DNA from 4 places in the Nocardioides sp. CF8 genome. Region 3 is predicted to be linked to each of the others. Evidence: predicted binding sites of a transcription regulator. Region 3 holds the regulator's gene; each other region holds the start of a gene.
The links. Region 3 encodes LexA, which represses DNA repair genes until DNA is damaged. Its sites were predicted from a motif close to TCGAACANNTGTTCGA; they were not measured.
Positions count from the first base shown of each region.

Region 1: the regulator LexA is predicted to act here: its motif matches at 3,514-3,529, upstream of recA (recombinase RecA).
Region 2: the regulator LexA is predicted to act here: its motif matches at 3,570-3,585, upstream of CF8_RS12880 (DUF6504 family protein).
Region 4: the regulator LexA is predicted to act here: its motif matches at 2,963-2,978, upstream of CF8_RS20790 (HNH endonuclease signature motif containing protein).

Region 1 covers NZ_CM001852.1:2,419,445-2,424,858, reverse strand. The annotation lists gene CF8_RS11805 (PPK2 family polyphosphate kinase) at 1-734, opposite strand, end outside; gene CF8_RS11800 (GNAT family N-acetyltransferase) at 770-1,474, opposite strand; gene CF8_RS11795 (regulatory protein RecX) at 1,519-2,265, opposite strand; gene recA (recombinase RecA) at 2,326-3,378, opposite strand; gene CF8_RS11785 (MFS transporter) at 3,561-4,808, opposite strand; gene CF8_RS11780 (DM13 domain-containing protein) at 4,805-5,341, opposite strand; gene CF8_RS11775 (DUF3046 domain-containing protein) at 5,355-5,414, opposite strand, start outside.
Region 2 covers NZ_CM001852.1:2,645,942-2,651,355, reverse strand. The annotation lists gene CF8_RS21010 (hypothetical protein) at 1-86, opposite strand, end outside; gene CF8_RS12905 (phytoene desaturase family protein) at 231-1,547, opposite strand; gene CF8_RS12900 (DUF4126 domain-containing protein) at 1,555-2,145, opposite strand; gene CF8_RS12895 (ArsC/Spx/MgsR family protein) at 2,164-2,523, opposite strand; gene CF8_RS12890 (YbaK/EbsC family protein) at 2,523-2,996, opposite strand; gene CF8_RS12885 (hypothetical protein) at 3,055-3,510, shown strand; gene CF8_RS12880 (DUF6504 family protein) at 3,668-3,976, shown strand; gene CF8_RS12875 (SAV_6107 family HEPN domain-containing protein) at 3,988-4,440, shown strand; partial or broken gene CF8_RS22055 (PHP domain-containing protein) at 4,460-5,414, shown strand, end outside.
Region 3 covers NZ_CM001852.1:3,853,162-3,858,575, forward strand. The annotation lists gene CF8_RS18770 (alkaline phosphatase D family protein) at 1-118, opposite strand, end outside; gene CF8_RS18775 (phosphatase PAP2 family protein) at 115-900, opposite strand; gene lexA (transcriptional repressor LexA) at 1,020-1,748, opposite strand; gene CF8_RS18785 (LysM peptidoglycan-binding domain-containing protein) at 2,012-2,371, shown strand; gene CF8_RS22125 (hypothetical protein) at 2,567-3,466, opposite strand; gene CF8_RS18795 (DUF6318 family protein) at 3,463-4,014, opposite strand; gene CF8_RS18800 (CAP domain-containing protein) at 4,208-5,209, shown strand; gene CF8_RS18805 (hypothetical protein) at 5,206-5,414, opposite strand, start outside.
Region 4 covers NZ_CM001852.1:1,424,403-1,429,816, forward strand. The annotation lists gene CF8_RS22990 (MmcQ/YjbR family DNA-binding protein) at 1-151, shown strand, start outside; gene CF8_RS07030 (GtrA family protein) at 156-734, opposite strand; gene CF8_RS07035 (co-chaperone YbbN) at 810-1,751, shown strand; gene CF8_RS07040 (nitroreductase) at 1,756-2,436, opposite strand; gene CF8_RS07045 (nitroreductase family deazaflavin-dependent oxidoreductase) at 2,508-2,876, opposite strand; gene CF8_RS20790 (HNH endonuclease signature motif containing protein) at 3,139-4,392, shown strand; gene CF8_RS20795 (GNAT family N-acetyltransferase) at 4,370-4,888, opposite strand; gene CF8_RS23435 (inositol monophosphatase family protein) at 4,966-5,414, shown strand, end outside.

The DNA.
Region 1 (5,414 bases), 1.4 Mb from region 3:
AGGTTGCGGAACCACTTCTTGTCGGCCGGGATCACGTGCCAGGGCGCGACCCCGGTGTTCGTGCGTTCGAGGGCGATCTCGTAGGCCTCGCGGTAGGCCGGCCACAGCGCCCGCTCGTCGAGGTCGCCGGGGTTGAACTTGTAGTGCTTCTCGGGGTTGTCGAGTCGCTCCTGGAGGCGGGCCTTCTGCTCGTCGGCGCTGATGTGGAGCATGCACTTGACCAGCGTCGTGCCCTCGGCCACGAGCCTGGCCTCGAAGTCGTTGATGGCGCCGTACCGCCGCTCGATCTCCTCGGGCTCGGCGAACCCGCGCACCTTGGCGATCAGCACGTCCTCGTAGTGCGAGCGGTCGAAGACGCCGACGTAGCCGGGCGCCGGCACACCCTTCTCGATCCGCCAGAGGAAGTCGTGCGCCTTCTCCTCGTCGGTCGGTGCCTTGAAGCTGGTGATCCGCACGCCCTGCGGGTCGATCAGGCCGACGGCGTGCCGCAGCACCCCGCCCTTGCCCGAGGTGTCCATGCCCTGGAGCACGAGCAGCACCCGCCGCTCGGAGCCGGCGGTCCGCTCGGCCCACAGGCGCTCCTGCAGGTCGGCCAGCTCGGTGGCCATGGCCGCCAGCGCCGCCTCGCCGTCGGCCTTCTTCCCCGTGAACCCGGGCGCGGCGTCCGTCTCGATGGCACTCAGGTCAACGGGGCCGGGGCTGAGGCGGAGCTGGGCGGCGATCGCGTCGGTCATGGGCACATCATCGCGCACCGAGGAGGCGCTGCTCGTCAGGCCAGGACGCGGCGTACGTCGAGGGTGCAGCCGACGACGGTCGCCACCGAACTGTCCGTCTGGGGCTCGTCGAACCACACCCCCTGCTCGAAGCCGAGCTTGTCGAGCACCCGCAGGCTGGCCGCATTGCGGTGGTCGGGAGCGGCGAAGTAGGCGGCCGCGGCCGGCAGCCGGTGCTGGGTCTTCAGCATCCAGGCCCAGAGGATCGGCACCCCCAGTCCACGCCCGACCCACTCCGGCTCACCGATCGCGTAGTCCATCCCGATCGCGTCCGGGTCGGGAGCCAGCAGCGCGTACTCGGGATAGTCGCCGATGCGGTAGTCCTGCACGAAGCCCACCGAACGGCCGTTGACCTCGGCCACCCAGATCCGCGTCGGGCTGGTGCCGTCGATGTCCGCGGAGTATTGCTCGGTGACGCGCTCCAGGGTCGGTTCACCGTCGGCTGCCCACCACTGGAGCACGTGCGGTTGCTGGCGCCACTGCGCCACCTTGGGCAGGTCGCCGCGGGTCATGGGCCGCAGCGTCACGGCCCGGTCGTGGTCGATCAGGAACTTCTTGACCTCACCGGACAGGTCGAGAGGCACCGGCACGCCGCTGAGCGAGCCGGCCGTCCGGACCGCGGCAGCCCGCCAGGACTCCCCGTCTCGCACCACACCCGACAGCTCGTGGCCCCGGTCGGCGATCGTCAGCCGGATGGTCATGGGCGCTCGTCCGGGCCGGGCAGCAGTCGGGGCATGAGCCGAGACTAGAACTCCTCGTCGGGCTCTGCATCCAGTCGCAGCTCGTCCTTGACGATCGCGAACGCCATCCCGGCGCCGTAGCCCTTGCGTGCGAGCATCCCCACAAGTCGCTGGGTCGCCTTCTGCTGCTCGAGGCCACGGACGGAGCGCAACTTCTTGCGTACCAGCACCCGGGCAGCGGCAGCCTCGTCGTCCGGGTCGATCTGGTCGAGGGCGTCACGAGCGACCTCGTCGTCGATGCCCTTGCGGCGCAGCTCGTGGGCCAGCGCACGTCGGGCCAACCCCTTGCCCGGCTGTCGCGACTCGATCCACGCCCGGGCGAAGGCCTCGTCGTCGATCAGGCCGACCTCTTCGAAGCGGTCGAGCAGGCGCTCGGCCAGCTCGGCCGGCACCTCCTTCTTCGCCAGCTTGTCGGCCAGCTCCTTGCGCGAGCGGGCCTGGCCGGTGAGGGCGTCGAGGAGGATCTTGCGCGCAACGGCCTCCGGGTCCGCGGGCGGTCCGAGGGCGACCTTGTCGGGCGGCGGCGGAGCCGACGAGGGCTCTCGGGTGCGACCCGTCGCCCGCTCCGTCGACCGGGCGCGAGAGGCGCCGGACTTGCGCCGCGGGCGGCCTGTCGGCACCCGCTCGAACGGCTCGTCGGGCTCGTCCGACTCCGCGGCTCCGGACTTGGACAACCGGGACGAGCGAGTCCAGGCCTCGACCCCGGCGTGGACGTCTCCTGCCCACGCCGGCGCCGGCCGGTCCTCGCTCACCACACCCGTCCTCGCAGTTCATCCGCGCCGGCCCCTGGTTCCGCGGGGCCGGCTGCGCGGTCAGAAGTCACTCACACCGATCGGCTCGTCGGAGAGCTCGTCGGCCGGGGTGTCGACCTGCGGCCCGACGCCGAGCTTCTCCAGGATCTTCTTCTCCAGCTCGTTGGCCAGGTCGGGGTTGTCCTTGAGGAAGGTGCGGGCGTTCTCCTTGCCCTGCCCGAGCTGGTCGCCCTCGTAGGTGTACCAAGCGCCGGCCTTGCGGACCAGGCCCGCCTCGACACCGACGTCGATGAGGCCACCCTCGCGGCTGATGCCCTTGCCGTACATGATGTCGAACTCCGCCTGCTTGAACGGCGGGGCGACCTTGTTCTTCACGACCTTGACGCGGGTGCGGTTGCCGACCATGTCGGTGCCGTCCTTGAGCGTCTCGATGCGGCGCACGTCGAGGCGCACCGAGGAGTAGAACTTCAGCGCCTTGCCACCGGTGGTGGTCTCGGGCGAGCCGAACATGACGCCGATCTTCTCGCGCAGCTGGTTGATGAAGATCATCGTCGTCTTGGAGTTGTTGAGAGCACCGGTCATCTTGCGCAGTGCCTGGCTCATCAGTCGGGCCTGGAGACCGACGTGGCTGTCGCCCATCTCGCCCTCGATCTCGGCCCGGGGCACCAGCGCGGCCACCGAGTCGATCACGATCAGCGACAGGGCGCCGGAACGGATCAGCATGTCGGCGATCTCGAGCGCCTGCTCACCGGAGTCGGGCTGGGAGACCAGCAGGGCGTCGGTGTCGACACCCAGCGCCTTGGCGTAGTCGGGGTCGAGGGCGTGCTCGGCGTCGATGAAGGCCACGATGCCGCCGGCCCGCTGGGCATTGGCCACCGCGTGCAGGGCGACCGTGGTCTTTCCGGAGGACTCCGGACCGTAGATCTCCACGACACGGCCGCGGGGCAGCCCGCCGAGACCGAGCGCGACGTCGAGCGCGATGGAACCGGTGGGAATCACCTCCAGCGGGGCACGGATCTCGTCGCCCAGTCGCATGACCGAGCCCTTGCCGAACGACTTCTCGATGTTGGCGAGCGCTGCATCCAGCGCCTTCTCGCGATCTCCACCAGCCATGTGCGTGTCCTTCTCTACGTGTCGGATGTCAGGTACGTCTGCGACGCTAGAGCGAGCCACCGACATCCCCTGATCAGGGAGGTCGAACCTGTGGAGAACCTCGGTCCCGCGTCGTACCTGTGGACACAATCTAACCCGAACGTCTGTTCGATGCGCTGTTCGCCCCCGGCGTGTCGCCCGGATCAGGCGCGGCCGTCGCGACGTGTCGCGAGCCCGGCCGCGACGACGACCGCTCCGAGCAGCGCGGCGAAGGCGGCCAGCATCGGATAACCGAGCTCCTGGACGATCACCCCGGCGAGCGCTCCCCCGCCCGCGGCCGTCAGGGACATCGCCATGTCGGAGGTGCCCTGGACGTCCGTGCGCGCGGACAGCGGCGTACGGTCCGCGATGATCGTCGAGGCCGCGACCGTCGCGAAGGACCAGCCGAGGCCGAGCAGGAAGAGCCCGGCGAAGATCTGCCACGAGCTCCCCTCGGGCGCCGAGCCGCACAGAGCCAGCGACGCCAGCAGCGTCAGTCCGCCGGCCGCCAGCACCGACGAGCGTCCCCAGCGATCGGCGGCGAGACCGACGAGCGGTGAGAACGCGAACATGCCGAGCACGTGCAGCGAGATCACGAAGCCGATGACGTGCAGGTGTGCGCCGCCGTGCTCCATGTGCAGCGGCGTCATGATCATCACGGTCACCATCGCCGCGTGCGCGCAGGCCATGCCGACCACGGCCGCGCCGACGGCCGGCACGTCGCGCACCGTGGCGGTGAAGCGCGACCACGACCGGGTGGGGACGTCGCCCGCGGCGACCGGTGCCATCGACTGCGCGACGAGGAGCGGATCCGGCTTGAGGCGTACGGCGAGCACGCCGGCCGCCACCACGAGCGCGACCGCGCCGATGGCGAACCCGCCGGTGAGCTCGGGGATGCCGACGGACCGCGCGAAGGAGGCGCCAACACCGGTCAGGTTGGGGCCGGCGACCGCGCCGATGGTGGTGGCCCACACGACGACGGACAACGCACGGGCGCGCGTCTCCTCGGGCGCGAGGTCGGTGGCGGCGTAGCGCGAGCCGGAGTTGGCTGCCGTGGTCGCACCGAGGAGGACGGCACCGACGAGCAGCACCAGCATCGAGTCGACCACACCGGCGACGACGGCCAGCACGGCGCCGGCAGCGCCGAGCAGGTAGCCGGTGACGAGGCCGATCCGGCGCCCGCGGGCGCGCATCAACCGCGCGAGCAGGAAGGCGGCGGCCGCCGTGCCGAGCACCTGGAAGGTCTGGGCCAGGCCGGCCATGCTCTCGCTGCCGGAGATGTCGCGCGCGAGCAGCGAGGCGGTCGCGACGCCGATCGTCACGCCGACCGCCCCGACTGCCTGCGAGACGACGAGCGTGCGGATCGTGCGGGTCTGGACGGCCTCGATGTCGACGAGGGTCGTCGTCGTCATGCGGCGCTGATCGGCGCGGTGCCGAAGGCGATGTTGAAGCGGTCGCACCAGATGACGACCGACTTCAGCCCGGCGAGGTCGGCCCCGGCCGGGATCTCGTAGTTCTGGTTGCCGTGGGTCGCCTTGAGGCCTCCGAGCGCGACGTAGCGACCATCGTCGTAGGAGCCCCAGTCACCCCCGCTGGGTCGGTCGCTGAGCCAGACGTGGAGATCAGGCCCGTCGGAGCTGGCCAGGCCCTCGATGCGGACGAACCGGCGGCCGTCGGCGAGCTCCAGCAGGCGGACCGCCCCCGCGGTCGCGTGCTCGGCGTCGACGAACGTGCCGGCGCCGAGCTCCCGGTCCGTGGGCGTGGTGGTGGGCTTATCGACCGGAGTGGCCGACTCCGTCTGGTCGGCTCCTGAGGTGGCTGTCGGCACGGCCTCGTCGACGGTGCTGCTGGTGAGGATGCGCCAGGGCTGGAACAGCCACGCCCCGACCCCGACGACCAGCACCGCGGCCACGACCGCGGCGCTGATCCAGTTGCCCTTGGTCATGCCAGCCATGGTCTCACCGTTCCCGGTCGGGCAGCTCGAGCGTGCGCCACACGGCCTGCCACACCTGCTTGGG
Region 2 (5,414 bases), 1.2 Mb from region 3:
CCGATCAGCTGGCGCCGGGTCAGGCCGCTCTCGAGACCGGCAGCCCGGGTGAAGGGCTGCCGCGTGTCGAGCTTCTCGTCGGCCATGGCGCCAGATTGCCCGACGAGCCGGGTTCCCTGCTCGCGTCGTCCACAGGCGGGCAGAGTCGTCCGTCTGGACGGTTGTGCACGCGGCAGCACCCGCCCTGCGGCGTACGGGGCGAGCACTTTCGTCCACGTGGACGAAAGTGCTCAGGCCGGCCCGATCTCCTGCGCGACGAGGGCAGCCGAGAGCCCGACGAACGGCAGTCCCGAGCCCGGGGTCGCGTGCGCGCCGGCGGCGTAGACACCGGGGACCGGGGTGGTCGGCCCGAGCCGGTCGCGCACCGTCGCGCGGCCCTGCCACAGCACGCCGAGCGGTGAACCGCCCCAGGCATCGACGAGGTCGCGCGGGGAGCGGTCGATCCGGGTGACGACGTGGGTGCGGACGTCGACCTTGTGCCGGGCCAGGGCCCGCAGCACGTCCTCAGCGAGGCGGCCGCGGCCGATGATCGTCCACGCGGCGCCGCCCTCGGGGGCCGTGCCGCCGGTGCGCACCACCAGCATCGGGTCGCCGTGCAGCACCACCTCGTGGGGCAGGTCGGGCAGGTCGCCGTCGAGGCCCACGTGGGCGACGACGGGCGGGATGGCCGGCATGGTCCGGTGCACCGACCCCGCCAGCGCGGGCAGCCGCCGCGGGTCGATCGCGCAGACCACGGCGTCGGCGTCGAGGTCGCCGTTCGCGGTGCATACGCCGACCGCCCGGCCGTCGCGCAGCACGATGTCCAGCGCCGTGGTGCCGAGCTCGACGGTGACGCCACGCGTGGCGAGCCGGTCGGCCAGCGCCGCACCGATCGCGGAGAGGCCACCGGGCACGGTCCAGGCGCCGAAGGTCTGCTCGAGGTAGGACGTCACGCCCATCCACGCCGGGACGTTGCGCAGGTCGTGGCCGTCGATGACGAACGGATGGCTGGCGACGAGGCGCAGCCGCTCGTCCTTGAAGTCGCGGCGCAGCCGCTTGTGCAGCATCTCGCGACTGCCGAGCAGGTCGGTCAGCTCGCGCGGGGAGAGGGCCGGGTCCCACGGCTGCTCGAGATAGCCGCGCCGCAGCACCTCCCAGGTCTCGGAGTGCGCATCGACGTACGCCGACCAGCTGGCGCCGAGGTCGCCCGCACCGTCGCCGAGCTGGTCGAAGGCGGCGATCTGCGCGGCCCGCGAGCCGCTGGGCAGGCGCAGCACGGTGCGGTCCTCGAAGCGGTGCTCGCGGACCAGGTCGAGCGGCTCGAGCTCGAGCTCGCGCTCCAGCGGCCGACCGGTCTTGCGGAACAGGTCGCGGATGACGGCCGGCAGCAAGGTGGTGGTGGGGCCGGCGTCCCAGGTGAAGCCGTCGGCACTGATCGGCTGCAGGGCCCCGCCGAGGGAGGTGGAGCGCTCGAGCAGGGTGACCTGGTGGCCGAGCTTGGCCAGGCGTGCCGCGCTGGCCAGGCCACCGAAGCCGCCACCGATGACGACGATCCGCAGTTCAGTCATCGGGCGCTCACATCGACGCCGCGATCGGGTCCTTCTTCTTCCACTTGCGCCACCCCCGGCGGATGAACCTGGCGATGAAGAACATCGCGATGAGACCGGCGGCCAGGAGCACGCCGGCGATGGCTGCCGCGGCCTCGGGGTTGTTGATCGCGAAGGCCACGACACCGAAGACGGCGACATCCTCGGCGAGGCTCGCGCCGATGTTGGTCACCGGCTCGGGGGAGGAGTTGATCGCCAGCCGGCTGCTGGCCTTGACGAGGTGGGACAGCAGCGCGGTGCCGCCGCCGACGCCGCCGAGGACCGCCTGGTCGAGCGTGGACGCGTCACCGGCCAGCAGGACGCCGATCACGGCACCGGCCGTGGGCCGGATGGCGGTGGAGATGGCGTCCCAGCTGGAGTCGATGTAGGGGATCTTGTCGGCGATGAACTCCATCGCGTAGAGGAACCCGGCGACGCTGAGGACGTCCCACCGCGCGAGCACGTCGGGGACCTGGGTGAAGTCGTTCAGCCGGTCGGCGACGCCCAGCACGAGCACGACCAGGTAGGCGTTGATGCCGCTGGCCCAGCCGCTGGAGAAGGTCAAGGCGAGTGATTCCACGCCCACACCCTAGTGAGGTCAGGCCTGTTCGGCGTCGATCACCGCGCGCAGGGCGTCGGGGTCGCGACCGACGACGGTGGTGCCGTCGGTGGCGGTGATGATCGGGCGCTGGATCGCCTGGGGGTGGGCGGCGAGCGCGGCCAGCCAGTGGGCGCGGTGCTCGGCGTCGCGGGGGAGGTCGATCCCGGCGTCGCGGGCCTCCTTCTCGCGCGCGACGTGCCACGGCTCGACGCCGAGGCGCTCGACCACGGCGGCGAGCTCGTCGGCGCTCGGCGTGTCCTCGAGGTAGCGGCGCACGGTGTAGTCGGCACCGGCCGCATCCAGCTCGCTGATCGCCGTACGACACTTGGAGCAGGCGGGGTTGATCCAGATCTCCATCACGCGACCTCGATCTCTCGGGCGCCGGTCATCGTGACGAGCTCCTCGAAGGTCGAGGAGAAGACGGCGGCGGGGTGGCCGGCGGCGGCCCACACCACCTCGTGGTTGCGCAGCCAGGAGTCGATCCAGGTCGGCACGGGGGCGGGGTGGTCGATGGGGGAGACGCCACCGATGACCTGGCCGGTGTGCTGCTTGACGAAGTCGGGGGTCGCTCGGGTGAGCGCGTCGACGCCGATGCGCTCGGCGACCTTGGCGGTGTCGACACGGTGGGCGCCGGAGGTGAGGATCAGGACCGGTGAGCCGTCGACGTCGAAGACCAGGCTGTTGGCGATGGCGCCGATCTCACACCCCAGAGCGGCTGCGGCGAGTGCGGCCGTGTGGACCGAGTCAGGCAGGATGACCACGTCACCCGAGCCACCCCGCCGGTGCAGGTCGTCGCGAAATGATCTGATCGCAGGGTGCTCGCTCGCCATGGTGCGAGCCTAGTCAGGGGAAGTTGTCGAGGATGCTGAGGGACTGCGGATGAGGGACATGCCCGGATCGATCACCAACGCGTTGCGGTGCCTGCTCGCGCTGGTCGTGGTGAGCGGGGCGGCCGTGCTGCTGACCTGGCTCCAGCACGACGAGATCATCCTCGCCTGGGCGAAGGGCAACCCGTCGGCGCAGGAGCTCCTCGCCTCGGGCGGGATGGCGGCCCTGCGCGAGGCGGCGATCGTGCCGAAGTTCGTGCCGCTGGCGCTGGTCTCGTTCATCGTGTTCGTGGTGCTGGTCGTGGTGCTCGCCGCCTTCCTCGTGGACGGCCACGGCTGGTCCCGGCTGGTCCTCACCGCGACCAGCCTCTTCGGCCTGCTCGTCTCGTCCCTGGGCCTCAACCACGGCCTGCCGATCGCGTTCGTCGTCGTCTCGGCGCTCTTCTTCGCGTTCTGCGTGCTGCTCGTCATCTTCTTGTGGCGCAAGGAGACCAACACCTATCTGCGCGTGAACTGACGCAGGTTCGCCCTCGCTCTTGACCCACTGTCGGTGGGGCCGTGTACCTTTGGTCTTGTTCGAACATCTGTTCGGACGTGGCTCCGGTGGCGGTGACCTCGACCCCCACCGCCCCCGGAGCCGGTGGCGGGGTCGATGAGCGGTGAGGAGACGTGAGATGCGGCTGTACGACGACCCCGTCGAGGTTCGACGAGGAGAGACCGAGGGCCCCGACCAGTTCCTGTGGCGAGGCCGGCTGTGGAAGGTGCGAGCCGTGCTCGCGCACTGGGTGGAGACCGCTCCGTGGTGGCAGCCCGCCCAGGAGAGCGCGGGTGGGACCGCCGAGCCGGTGGTCAACGCCGACCTGCTCGTCGAGCGTGAGCTCTGGCGGGTCGAGGCCGGCCGGGGGATCAGCTCCACCGGCGTCTTCGACCTCTCCTTCGACTGGTCCGACGGCCACTGGCAGCTCGTCGGCTGTGCGGACTGAGGGCGGTGTTGATGATGAATCCCCACCTGTTGCCCGCGACGACCCATTCCTACCTCGCGCTGGCTGCCGAGTCGTTGCAGGAGTCGATCACCGCCCGCGACGTGCCCACCCGCTATGCCTGCGCCCATGTGGCGGCACTGCGGGCGGCGGCCGCCCTGCTGGCCGCCCGGGCCAAGCCCACGGCTCGGCGCGGGCGCCAGAAGAACGCCTGGGTGCTGCTGGCCGAGCTCGCCCCCGAGCTCGCCGAGTGGGCCCGGTTCTTCGCGGCCGGCGCCGGCAAGCGAGCGGCTGCCGAGTCCGGCTCGACCCGGGCCGTCAGCGAGCGCGAGGCCGACGACCTGGTCCGTGACGCGGACCGGTTCCTGGCCGTGATCGAGTCGGCGCTGGGCCTGGTGCCCCATGCCCATCTCGACCAACGCCTCGTCGCAGCTGGTCAGATGGCCGGTCAGTCCGGTGTCGCCTGACCCGTTCGTCCATCTCCATGTGGCCTCGGGCTACTCCCTGCAATACGGGGCATCCCACCCGCAGACCCTCGTCGAGCGCGCCGTCGAGCAGGAGATGGACACGCTCGCCCTCACCGATCGCGACGGCACGTACGGCGCGGTGAAGTTCGCCCAGGCCTGCGCGCGGGCCGGCATCCGGCCGGTCCTGGGGGTGGACCTGGCCGTGGCGCCGGTGACCTGGCCGGGCACGCCCTCCTCGCGGGGGGAGGCTGCGCGCACCCCGGTCCGCGGCGGCGCCCACCGCGACCTGCCGGCCCATCGGGGCGGGCTGCCCCGGGTGACGTTCCTGGCGACCGGCAAGGCGGGCTGGGCGGCGATCTGCCGGATGGTCTCGACCACCCACCTCACCGGTGAGCGAGGCCGGCCGGTGGCGACCCTGGAGTCGCTGGCGCCCCACCTCATGGGCGGCGACGTGATGGTGCTGCTCGGCCCCGCCTCCGAGGCGGGCGTGGCGGCGAGGCGCCGGCGCGACGACCTCGCGCTGGCGGCGCTGGCGCCGTGGCAGGCCGTCGTGCCCCGCGACAACCTGGTCGTCGAGCTGGTCTCGCACCGCCTTCCCGACAGCTCCGCCCACGCCGCCCGGATGGCCCGGGTCGCCCGACAGGCCGGGCTGGGCACGGTGCTGACCAACGCGGTGCGCTACGCCGACCGCCTCGACGCCCCGACCGTCGACGTGCTCGACGCGGCGCGACGACTCGTCGCCCTGGACCGACGCCATGTCGATCGCGGCAACGCCGAGGGCTTCTTGAAGTCCGGCAAGCAGATGCAGGAGGTGGCCGAGGAGATCTGCCGGCTGTCCGGCCTCGCCCACGACACCGAGGCGGCGGCTCGTCAGCTGCTGGCCCACACCCGGACCGTGGCCGACCGCTGCGCCCTCGACCCGCGCGCCGACCTGGGCATCGGCGAGGTGCACTTCCCCGAGTTCCGGCTCAGCG
Region 3 (5,414 bases):
GGCCGGGCTTGGCTGCGACGCCGGCGCTGGCCGCGGCACTCGCGGCGGTTGCGGCGGTCAGGGCTCCGGCGGAAGCGAGGATCGTACGGCGCGGAACGGGGCGCGAGGTCTGGGTCACGCATGTAGCAACGACGCAGAGGCCTCGAGATCACGCGGGGCGACCGGACGTTCATTCGTTGTTTGCCAGGCCAGGAGCACGATGGCCCAGCCGGCGACCACGTCGAGGAGCCAGTGGTTGCCGGTGCCGACGACCACGACGGCAGTCAGCACGGCGTGCGCCCAGCCGACGGAGCGCAACCCGCGGTGGGTCGTCGCGGCGCTGATCGCGAGCGCCACCCACAGCGCCCAGCCGGCGTGCATGCTCGGGAAGGCGGCCAGCTGGTTGGTCAGCCAGCCCATGCCCTGCGGTGCCGACGCGGCCTCGCCCCACCAGCCGCTGTCTGCGTGTAGCGCCATCAGGTCGGCGTAGCCGACGAGGCGTGGGGGAGCGGTCGGCATCAGCAGGTAGCCGACGAGTGCGACGAGGGTGCTCGCGACCAGGACCTGCCGGGCACGCGGATAGAGCGCGGCGCGTCGCCGGTAGAGCCAGCCGAGCACGACGGCGGTGCCGACGTAGTGGGCCGTCGCGTAGTAGTAGGCCGCCAGCAGGCCCGCCACGTCGTGGTCGACGAACCAGCCGACGGCTGTCCGTTCCAGGTCCAGCAGCAACGTCACCTCGATGTCGACGATCCGCATCGCTCGCTCACGCGCCGGCGCGAGGGCGTCGTCGGCGAACACCCGCGAGGCGGCGTACGCGATGTAGAGCAGCGCGATGAAGCCGAGCTCGCGCAAGCCGCGACGACTCCGCTGGAGCTGTGCAGCGGAGTCGGAAATGGTCGGGCGTGGGGCGAGGATCGTCACGGTTCCAGACAAGCCCGGGCGACGGCTGACCGGCATCGGGCTTGTCCCCGGTCGACCCCGGGGATCCGGTCGCGGAACCCCGGGGTCGCCTGCAGGTGTCGGTCAGGGGTGACCTCGCCTCACACGCGGCGCAGGACCGCGGTCACCTTGCCCAGGATGGTCGCGTTGGTGCCGTCGATCGGGTCGTAGTTGACGTTGTGCGGCAGCAGCCAGACGTGTCCGTCCTTGCGCTGGAACGTCTTGACCGTCGCCTCGCCGTCGATCAGCGCCGCGACGATGTCGCCGTTCTCGGCCGTCTGCTCCTGGCGGATCACGACGTAGTCACCGCTGCAGATCGCTGCGTCGATCATCGAGTCGCCCGACACCTCGAGCATGAACAAGGTGCCGTCGCCGACCAGCGACTTGGGCAGCGGGAAGACCTCCTCGATGCGCTCGTCGGCCAGGATCGGCCCGCCGGCGGCGATCCGTCCGACCATCGGCACATAGGTCGCCGGGGGCGCGGCGTCGCCGATGTCGGTCTCGTCGTACGTCGACTCGTCGGCGCTCGACATCGAGCGGCGTGCGGCCATCACCTCGGGCAGGAACACCTCCAGCGCGCGCGGCCTGTTGGGGTCGCGTCGCAAGAAGCCCTTCTCCTCGAGGGTCTTGAGCTGATGGGCGACGCTGGAGGAGCTGGTGAGCCCGACCGCGGCGCCGATCTCGCGCATGCTCGGGGGATAGCCGCGGGTCTCGATGGCGTCCTTGATCGTGGCGAGCACGCGCTGCTGGCGCGGCGTGAGTCCCGTGGCGTCCGGCGGCCCGTCGGGCATGGCCAGGACCTTTGCGTCCGGTGCTTCCTTCTTCGCCATGGCGGCTCCTCCTGCAGTCGGTTGGTTTCACCGTAGTCATCGCCGAGCAGTTGTTCAAACATTTGTTCGAAGGCGTGTCGGCCTCGGGGGACTCCTGACGTGTCGAACAATTGTTCGCTCGAGCGCTTGCATCGTTCGAACACATGCTCTACCGTCGTACACACGTTCGATCGAACGTCTCTTCGACCCGCTGCCGTTGTCGGTGGCTCCGTCTAGACATTCCCTCGACACCACGACCGGCTGATCTTCCCCAGGAGGCCAACATGAGCACCCTCAGCATTTCCCCCACCTTCTCCGCCCCGCGCGTCTCTCGCGCCCCGCAGTCCAGCGTGCGCCTGACGCGCCGCGGCCGCGTGGTCGTGTTCCTCGCGGCGCTGGCGCTGCTGCTCCTCGCGGCCTTCTTCCTCGGCTCCGTCGCCGTGGGCTCCGAGACGCCCGGCCAGGCCGAGCCGACCGAGATCGTCATGGTCGGCACCGGCGACACCCTCTGGGGGATCGCCGCCGAGCTCGACGTCGAGGGCGACATCCGCTCCACCATGCGCGAGATCGAGCGGCTCAACGCCCTCGACTCCGTCGCGCTCTCCGCGGGCCAGAAGCTCCGCGTCCCGGTCAGCACCGACTGACCGACTCACAGCCTCCGCCAGCCGACTCGACCCCGGCTGGCGGGCCGGGGAAGACGAGGGGCGGGCCACTTGCGTGGCCCGCCCCTCGCGGCATTTGCTGGTGGTCTCGTTGCTTGCCGCCGACTGTGTGGCTTTGGTGTCTGCCTGTGACACCAGAGCCACACGGTCCAGCCGCGCTGGTGATGAGTGACCCCGTCAGTTCGGACTCGTGACGAGCTGCGGCTTCGCCTCGAGCACCCCGAGAGTTGCTGGAGCGCCGACCTTGGTGACGGTTCCGTCGACCGGGCGCCAGTCCTTGTCGCCGACGACCTTGAACTGTGCCGACCATGTCGTGTCGACGCTCACCCGGGCCGCGTCCAGCGTCGTGGTGTAGACGTGCGTGATGAAGCCGGCGCTGTCGACGTCGGCGCCGTCGGTCCACTTCATTCCCGCGACCGCCGACTCCTGCTCGGTCCCGTCGCCGTGGTGCCACTTGAAGTGGCTCGGCCAGACTTCGAGGACGAGATCGATCTTGACCTTCTCGAGGGTGACGGGGATCTGATGCCGCTCAGCCTGGGTCGACAAGATCGTCTTGAAGTTGACCAGCGTCTCGCCGCCTGGCGGCTGGATCTCGATCGTGGAGGCAGGCAGTTCGACCTTTTTGAAGGCACTCAGTGCCTCGCCGGGGATGTCGACCGTTGGCGTCTGCGCACCGGGGTCAACGGGGTCGCCGGGCTCAATGCATTCAGTGGAGCTCTCTGTGGGCCGTCCGGGCATCGTGACGTAGACGGTGAACATGAGCCCGCCGTCGCCACAAGCAAGTTGTTCGCCAGATGGGCAACCGAATCCGCTGCCCTGCATGGTGGGATCGCCGCGAACGCACATTGGCACGTACTTGATCTCGGGCTTCGGTCCGAGTGGCGTAGAACTCTGTGGACTTCCGGGCGTCGGGGCGTTCGATATCGCCGGCTTCACCGTCTGATTCGTGTTCTGAGTCATCGCCACGTTCAAGGCATTGGCGCCGGCCGTGACTTCAGCGTCATCACCTGCATGGGCGCCTCCCCCAAGGGCCAGGAACGTCACGAGGACCGTGGTGAGGAAACCTGCGCGGATCATTCGGGGATCACCAGTTCGTGCATGAGCCAGGCACCTCGCCGCCATTCGACTGTCGCGACGTAGGTGGCGTGGGAGCCCGCATTCCTGACGGCGGTGCCGTCCGGCTCGGTGAGGACTTCTCGTGGTCGGAAGATGCGGAGCCCGATTTCCGCTGAGTCGCGTTCGCTCCTGCTGACCGCGACCTGGTCAATTGTCCAAGGCTTGCTGGTGTAGACGATTCCGTCGCTTTGCCATTGGTCAATGATGTCGATGATATTTGAACAGCTGTCACACTCAGGAGTGCTCGCAGCCGCTACGGGCTCTGTCGCCGAACTCAAGCGAGCGTCATTCAGCAGGTCGATCCAGTGCTCCGCGAACGCGACGGCACCATCCTCGGTCTGCTCGTCCCATGGCTCGGGGGCCGACGTCGACTCAGTCTCGGTCGGCTCACTCGTGGGCGAGCTCGTCTCCGGCATCTGCGGCACGGGCGGGTCGTCGGCACAGCTGCCGAGGAGCAGCGGGAGCGCGACGGTGGCGAGCGCGATGCGGCGTACGAACACATTGGGCATGTGAGCCTTCTTCCCCGAGTGGGCCCGGCCCGAGCCGGACGACCGACACGCTAATTGAGATTCCGTGCCGGCACGAGCCCGGCTCCAGACGCTGTGGAGAACCTCACGGTGCGTGACGCGACGCTCCGGCGCTCGTTCTCAGGGCAACGCCGATAGCGTCGCTCTCGCCGGTCCATCTCGGGAAGGACACAGGATGCGTCTACGTCACATCGCCGCGGCAGTGGTCCCGTTGCTCGTCGCAGCGGGCCTGACGCCGGGTGCGGACGCGCGGGTCCCGCACGAGCCGCAGCCCCGTTCCCAGTCGGAGGTCAGCAGCCCGATCACCCCGCGGGCCGCGATGGCGATCGACACCAGGGACAAGGCCGAGGTGCAGACGGCGTACAGGCAGCTGTGGCGAAGTGCCGACGCCCAGCGCCCGGAGTGGGTCGGCGGCAACGTCCGCACCTGCCAGTCGGGCCGGCTCTCGGGCAGCTCGACCAACAAGCAGCTCGGCGCGATCAACTTCGCGCGCCTGCTCGCCGGGCTCACGCCGCTCGCGCTCGACTCCGACACGGTCGAGGAGGCACAGGCGGCGGCGATCATGATGACCGCGAAGAACGCCGTCAACCACTACCCGCCGAGGTCGTGGCCGTGCTGGTCGCAGCTGGGCTACGACGCGGCGGGCCTGTCCAACCTCTACCAAGGCGTGCGCGGTGAGTCCAACGCCGCCAAGATCGAGTCCTACCTCGACGACTGGGGCAACATCAACCGCGAGGTCGGCCACCGACGCTGGTTCCTCTACCCCTACCTGACGGCGATCGGCATCGGGGGTACGGCGACGGCGAACGTGTCCTACCTGTTCGGCCAGCCGTTCAACGACGCCGCGCCCAACCCGGAGTGGGTCAGCTGGCCGGCCGCCGGGTGGTTCCCGAGCCGGCTCGACCCGCGCGGCAGGTGGTCGCTGTCCAGTGGCGACGACGGCGCCGACTTCTCGGATGCGACGGTGCGGGTGAAGTTCGACCAGAAGTGGGTCAAGGGCATCACCGTGCACGAGCCCGAGACCTCCCCGGGCAAGCCGACGCTCGTGTGGGAGATGCCCGACGACTGGCCCGCCGACCCCGTCGGGAAGGCGCGCGTGATGGTCGAGGACATCACCATCGACGGCATCTCCGGCCACCGCCAGGTGTATGCGGTGAAGTTCTTCCGCAGCCGCTAACGCGCGGCGCGACGCCCACCGGTCGGGCGCGAGGCGACGGGCGTGGGCGCAGGTGCTGTGGCCTCTGCCTCGGCGGGATCCTTCGTGATCCCGAGCGCGCGCAGGAGGCGCGACACGAAGAGCAGGCCCGCGAACAGGCAGGCCACGGCACCCAGCGACGCCAGCGCGAGGAACGCCCACGCGCTGGAGTCACCCGCGCGCCCCG
Region 4 (5,414 bases), 1.8 Mb from region 3:
GCTGCTGCACCCCGACGTGCACTGGCAGGACCGGTCGGTGGTGCTGCGCGGACGGCTCGACGTGCTGTCCCACCTGCGTCAGGTGCCGACCCCGAGGCCGCCGACGTCGGTCGAGGTGAGGGACGGACAGGTCCTGCGCTGGACGCGCTAGTGCCTCACGCCTGGTCGTCCTCGGTCAGCCGCTCGACGCGGATGGGATCGGCGAGCTCCTTGTGGTGGCTGCGGACGGCCGCGAACGTCCAGAGCTTGTTGAGCACGAACGACAGTGGGGTCACCACCGCGATCACGATCAGCTGGGCCCAGTAGAGGCGGGTCCGGAAGCCCGTCGAGTCGTCGAAGACGTCCGTCGGCAGGCTGAGCGGCGAGTGCGGGTGCAGGAGGGCCGTGAGCAGGGCCAGGCCGATGGCCTGCCCGGCGAGACCGACTGCGAGGAAGGGGAGGTACTCCCTGATCCAGGGGGAGTGGCCGGCGCTGCGGAAGGTCCAGCTGCGGTTGAGCTGGAAGTTCCAGAGGTTCGCGACGAAGAAGGCGACCGTCGAGTAGACGTGGTACCAGCGGAGGTTGAACTCGCCGAGCGGCAGCGCGAAGACCGCCTCGTCGAAGCCGGGGCCCAGCTTCTTGACCAGGATCAGGGTGACGAGGTTGACCAGGACGCCGGAGGCGCCGACGACGCCGAATCGACCGAGCAGCACGACGTTGTGCCGGTGGCGGGCGAGGAGGTCGGTGGCAGGCACGCGGCGAGGCTACCGGCGCCTCGACGTCGGGGGCGCATTCGCCCCGGCTGGGGCTGACACGGAACAATGGGGGCCATGACGCAGCAGCCGTTCTCCCGTCCCGGTGCGATTGACCTCTCGGCGCTCAAGCGCCCCGCCCAACCGCCCGCGGGCTCGCCCGCCCCGGCGTCGGGTGCGCCTGCCTCCGGTGCCGGCCACTCGGCGTACTCCGTCGACGTCACGGAGGCCAACTTCCAGCAGGTCATCGAGTCCTCGATGGCCGCGCCGGTCCTGCTGGTGTTCTTCTCGCGCACGCAGATGCCCGAGAGCGGCAACCTGGCCGACGACATGGTCGCGGTCTCGGGCGAGTTCGAGGGGCGCTACCTCGTGGGCCTCGTCGACATCGACGCCGTGCCGCAGATCGCGCAGGCGATGCAGATCCAGTCGATCCCGCTCGTGGTGGCGGTGGTCGACGGGCGACCGATGCCGTTGTTCCAGGACATCGTGCCGATCGAGGAGCTGCGCACCGCGCTGACCCAGGTCGGGCAGCAGCTCACGACCCAGGGCATCACCGGGCGTCACCAGCCGCGCGGCGTCGAGCCGGTCGAGGGCGAGGAGCCCGAGGTCGACCCGAGGTATGCCGCAGCGCAGGACGCGCTGGGGGAGGGCGACATCGATCGCGCAGTCGCGGAGTACCAGAAGCTCGTCGACGCCAACCCGGCCGACTCGGAGGCCGTCGCGGGACTGGCGATGGCGAAGGTCCTGCAGCGGACCCAGGGCGCAGACCTCAACGCCGCGCGCGCAGCTGCCCCTGCCGCTCCCGACGACGTCGAGGCGCAGACGCTGGTGGCCGACCTCGACCTCCTCGGCGGCCATGTCGAGGACGCCTTCACCCGCCTCATCAACCTGGTCGCGCGTACGGCGGACGCCGACCGCGCCAAGGCACGAGACCACCTCCTGGCGCTCTTCGCGGCCGTCGGCAACGACGACGAGCGGGTGCTGGCCGGGCGGCGGGACCTCGCGTCAGCGCTGTTCTGACCGCCTAGTGCCAGGTGACGGTGTCGGCGAGCGCGGCGCGCGAGGTCCGGAAACCGTTGACCGGGTGGTCGCGGTCGGCGTAGCCGAACGAGATGCCCACGACCACGCGACGATTGTCGGGGATGTCGAAGTGCTCGCGCAGGAACGGTGAGTACGACGCGAGTGCGGCCTGGGGCGCGGCGGCGAGCCCGAGGCTCTGGGCGCCGAGCAGGAACGTGTTGACGTAGAGGCCGCAGTCGACCGCGCCGTACACCCCGAGGTCGTCCTCCGTGGTGATGATGGCGACGTGCGGGGCGTCGAAGAGCTCGAAGTTGCGCAGTCCCTGGCGGAGGCTCGCGTCGGCGTCGCCCTTGACGATGCCGACGCTGTCGTACAGCTGGAATCCGCACTCGCGCCGACGGGCGCGGTGCTCGCCGGTGTAGGCAGCGGGGAAGTCGAAGTCCGGTGCAGGGGGCTGGCTGGCCACGTGCTCGAGCAGCCCCTTGCGGAAGCGGTGCGTGCCCTCGCCGCTGGTCACGATCACCTGCCACGGCTGGGTGTTGCACCACGACGGTGTCCGCTGCCCCAGGGCCAGCAGGCGCTCGATGGTCTCCCGCGGCACCTCGTCAGCGAGGAACTGGCGGCAGGTCCACCGCTCGTCGAGCAGGCGCGCCAGCGTCGCGTACGGGTCCTGGGGGTCAGACATGGATGCTCCTTGGGGCGGTCTTGTTTCGAGACTGGGGGCCGGGTCTCACCGGCCAGGCATCGAGCTGACTGTCAGGAGAGGTCGCCGACGAGCACCGGGCGGGCTGCTCCGCCGAGTGTGCGCGCGGCCCTCGGCAGGCCGGCGGTGTCCGCCGGGACCACCCGGAGGTTGCTCCACGTCAGGTCCCGACCGCGTCGCGTGATCGTCGCGGAACCTGCCGAGCGCACGTTGCGCACCCAGTCCGACTCGGGGCCGTAGAACAGCACCACCGCGAAGGTCGAGCCGGACCGGAAGCCCACGACCGGGGTGCGGTAGGTCTGCCCGGACTTGCGGCCGACGTGCGTGATGACCGCCCATGGCGCGAGGTGCGGTGCGTACGTCGACTGGATCGGGTTGGTCACGCGCTTGTTGAACCGTGCCAGTGCTCGAGGGGCCTTCATGGGACCACCCTAGTTTCGAGCGCCATGATTGCGTTCGCCCGGAGCGAACGGCGGCAAATCGCTCCGGTTGGGCCTTCCCTCGGTGTTCGAACGGGCGTACGATTGCTTCAGCACATGGTCCACAGCGGACCAGATCAGCGGGTGAGCAAGCTGCGGCTCATCCCATCGTGGAACTGCTGGTCGAACCCACCACCCGGAAAAGGCGCCCCGGACCCCAGTCACACGACTGCGGGTTGGTTCCAGCCGATGGAGGGGGTGCGCGATGACGACCGACGAGCAATGGCGTGCGCCGGGTGCCCCGGTCCCGCCATCGCCGGTGCTGACCGCCGTGCTGGAGCGGTTGGACGCGGCGTACGACGACTTGTCCGGGCTCCCCGTCACGACCCTGTCCGATGCCGACCTCACACGGTTGCTCGACGTCGCGACCCGGCTCGTCGACCGCTCGACCGGTGCCGTCACCGCTGCGGTCGGGGAGGCTGATCACCGCCGACTGGGTGACGTGATCGGGGCCCGGCACACCGGGCAGTGGTGGGCGGGGCGTTCGCTGCTCACGCGTCCCGAGGTCAACCGGTTGACCCACCTGGGGCGACGACTGTCCGAGGAGCTGCATGCCCCGGTGCAGGCCGCGCTGGCGGGTGGTGGGGTGCATGTCGACCAGGCGTGGGTGATCGTCAAGGCCGTCGATGCCATCCCGTCGGCGCACCAGCACGTGAAGCCGCGGGCCGTCGAGCACCTCCTGGTGCTCGCCAAGGACCACGACGCCAAGGCGCTCAAGGTCCTCGGGCGCCGGATCCTCGACACCGTCGCCCCCGAGGTCGGCGAGGCCGCCGAGGCCAAGGCGCTGGCCGACGAGGAAGCCGCCGCCGCGCGCAAGGTCTCCCTCACGCTGCGCGAGAACCCCGACGGCACCACCACCGGGAAGTTCACCCTGCCCACCGCCGGCGCCGCGGAGATGCTCCGCAAACAGCTCATGGCGATCACCGGACAGGCGCCCCGCGACGAGCGGCCGCTCCACGAACGCCTCGGGTGGGCGTTCATCGAGTGGATCGAGCGATACGCCGCCGACCGCCTCCCCACCAGCGGCGGCGTGTCCGCCACTGTCGTGGTCACGATGGGTCTCGGGACGCTGATGGGCGGACTCGCGGCGGCGTCGCTCGACACCGGTGGCCGGCTCAGCGCCGGCCAGGCCCGACGGCTCGCGTGCGAGGCCGGGATCATCCCCGCCGTCCTCGGCGGGACCTCCGAGGTCCTCGATCTCGGCCGCACCCGCCGGTTCCACACCAGGGCGCAACGCGTCGCGATCGCCCAGCGCGACGGCGGCTGCACCGCCGAGGGCTGCGACCTGCCGCCCGCCGCGTGTCACGTGCACCACGACCAACCCTGGTCCCAGGGTGGCCCCACCGACACGACCACCGGCCGGCTGCTGTGCCACCGACACCACCGCGTGATCCACGACGAGCGTTACGGGACCACCCACCTGCCCAACGGCAACGTCAGCTTCCACCGGCGGACGTAGGCCGACTGAGGACGACGTACTGCGTCCGATTGTTGGAGGACTCGAACTCGCCGACCGGCCGGAAACCGAGGGATGCGACAGTTCGAAGAGCGCGTGCATTGAAGGACGCGACGGTGACCCGAAATGCCTGTGGGTGGAACTTCTCGGTTCCGAACGCCAGGCCGGTCTGGATCGCGGCCTGTCCGAATCCCTGCCCGATGAGCGACGGCCGCAGGCCCCCGCCGGTGTCCAGCGCGTCGTCGTCGTAGGCCCATCCGGGGACCTGTCCGTCGGCGCCGAACGAGCGAAACCCGATGAGTTCGTCCGCCATGAGGACCGCGTTGAACCCGGCCACAGGGTCGAGCAGTCCCGCGGGCGTCGCGCCAGTCATGTCATAGCAGTGGTACGGCGACGAGTACTGCCACGTGCAGATGTCCTGGGCGTGGGCCATGTTCAGGGGTGCGATCCGCATGGCCGGACGTCGATCGGGCGACGGGGCCCAGTCGGTGGTCGTCATGCGCCTCATCCTCGCGCGCCGCGCGGTAGCGCGCCACCGACATCGAGCGGGCCGCGCCAGTCGGCGAGGATGAATGGGTGACGAATCAGCTGACCGATGTCGAGATTGCTCTCGTGGCCGCCGAAGCTGGCGCGCGGGTGGTGCGAGCTGCCTACGGGACCGGCCTGACCAGGCACGCCAAGTCGGGGCTCGACTTCGCGACCGACGCGGACCTCGACGCCGAACGCGCGATCTTCGAGGCGATCGCGGCTGCTCGCCCCGAGGACGTTCGGGTCGGCGAGGAGAGCGGTGAGGTGAGGGGCGTGGGTGGCGGCTCGGGCTCTCGCCGCTGGCTCGTGGACCCACTCTGCGGGACGTTGAACTTCGCCGCGCAGACCCCGCTGGTCGCCGTCAATGTCGCCCTGGTCGACGGGGCGGACGCGGTGGTCAGCGTGTCCGCTGATCCGATCACCGGCGAGACGTTCTGGGCAGACAAGCAGGGAGCGTTCGTACGCCGCGACGGAGCCGACGAGCCACTCCTCCCGTC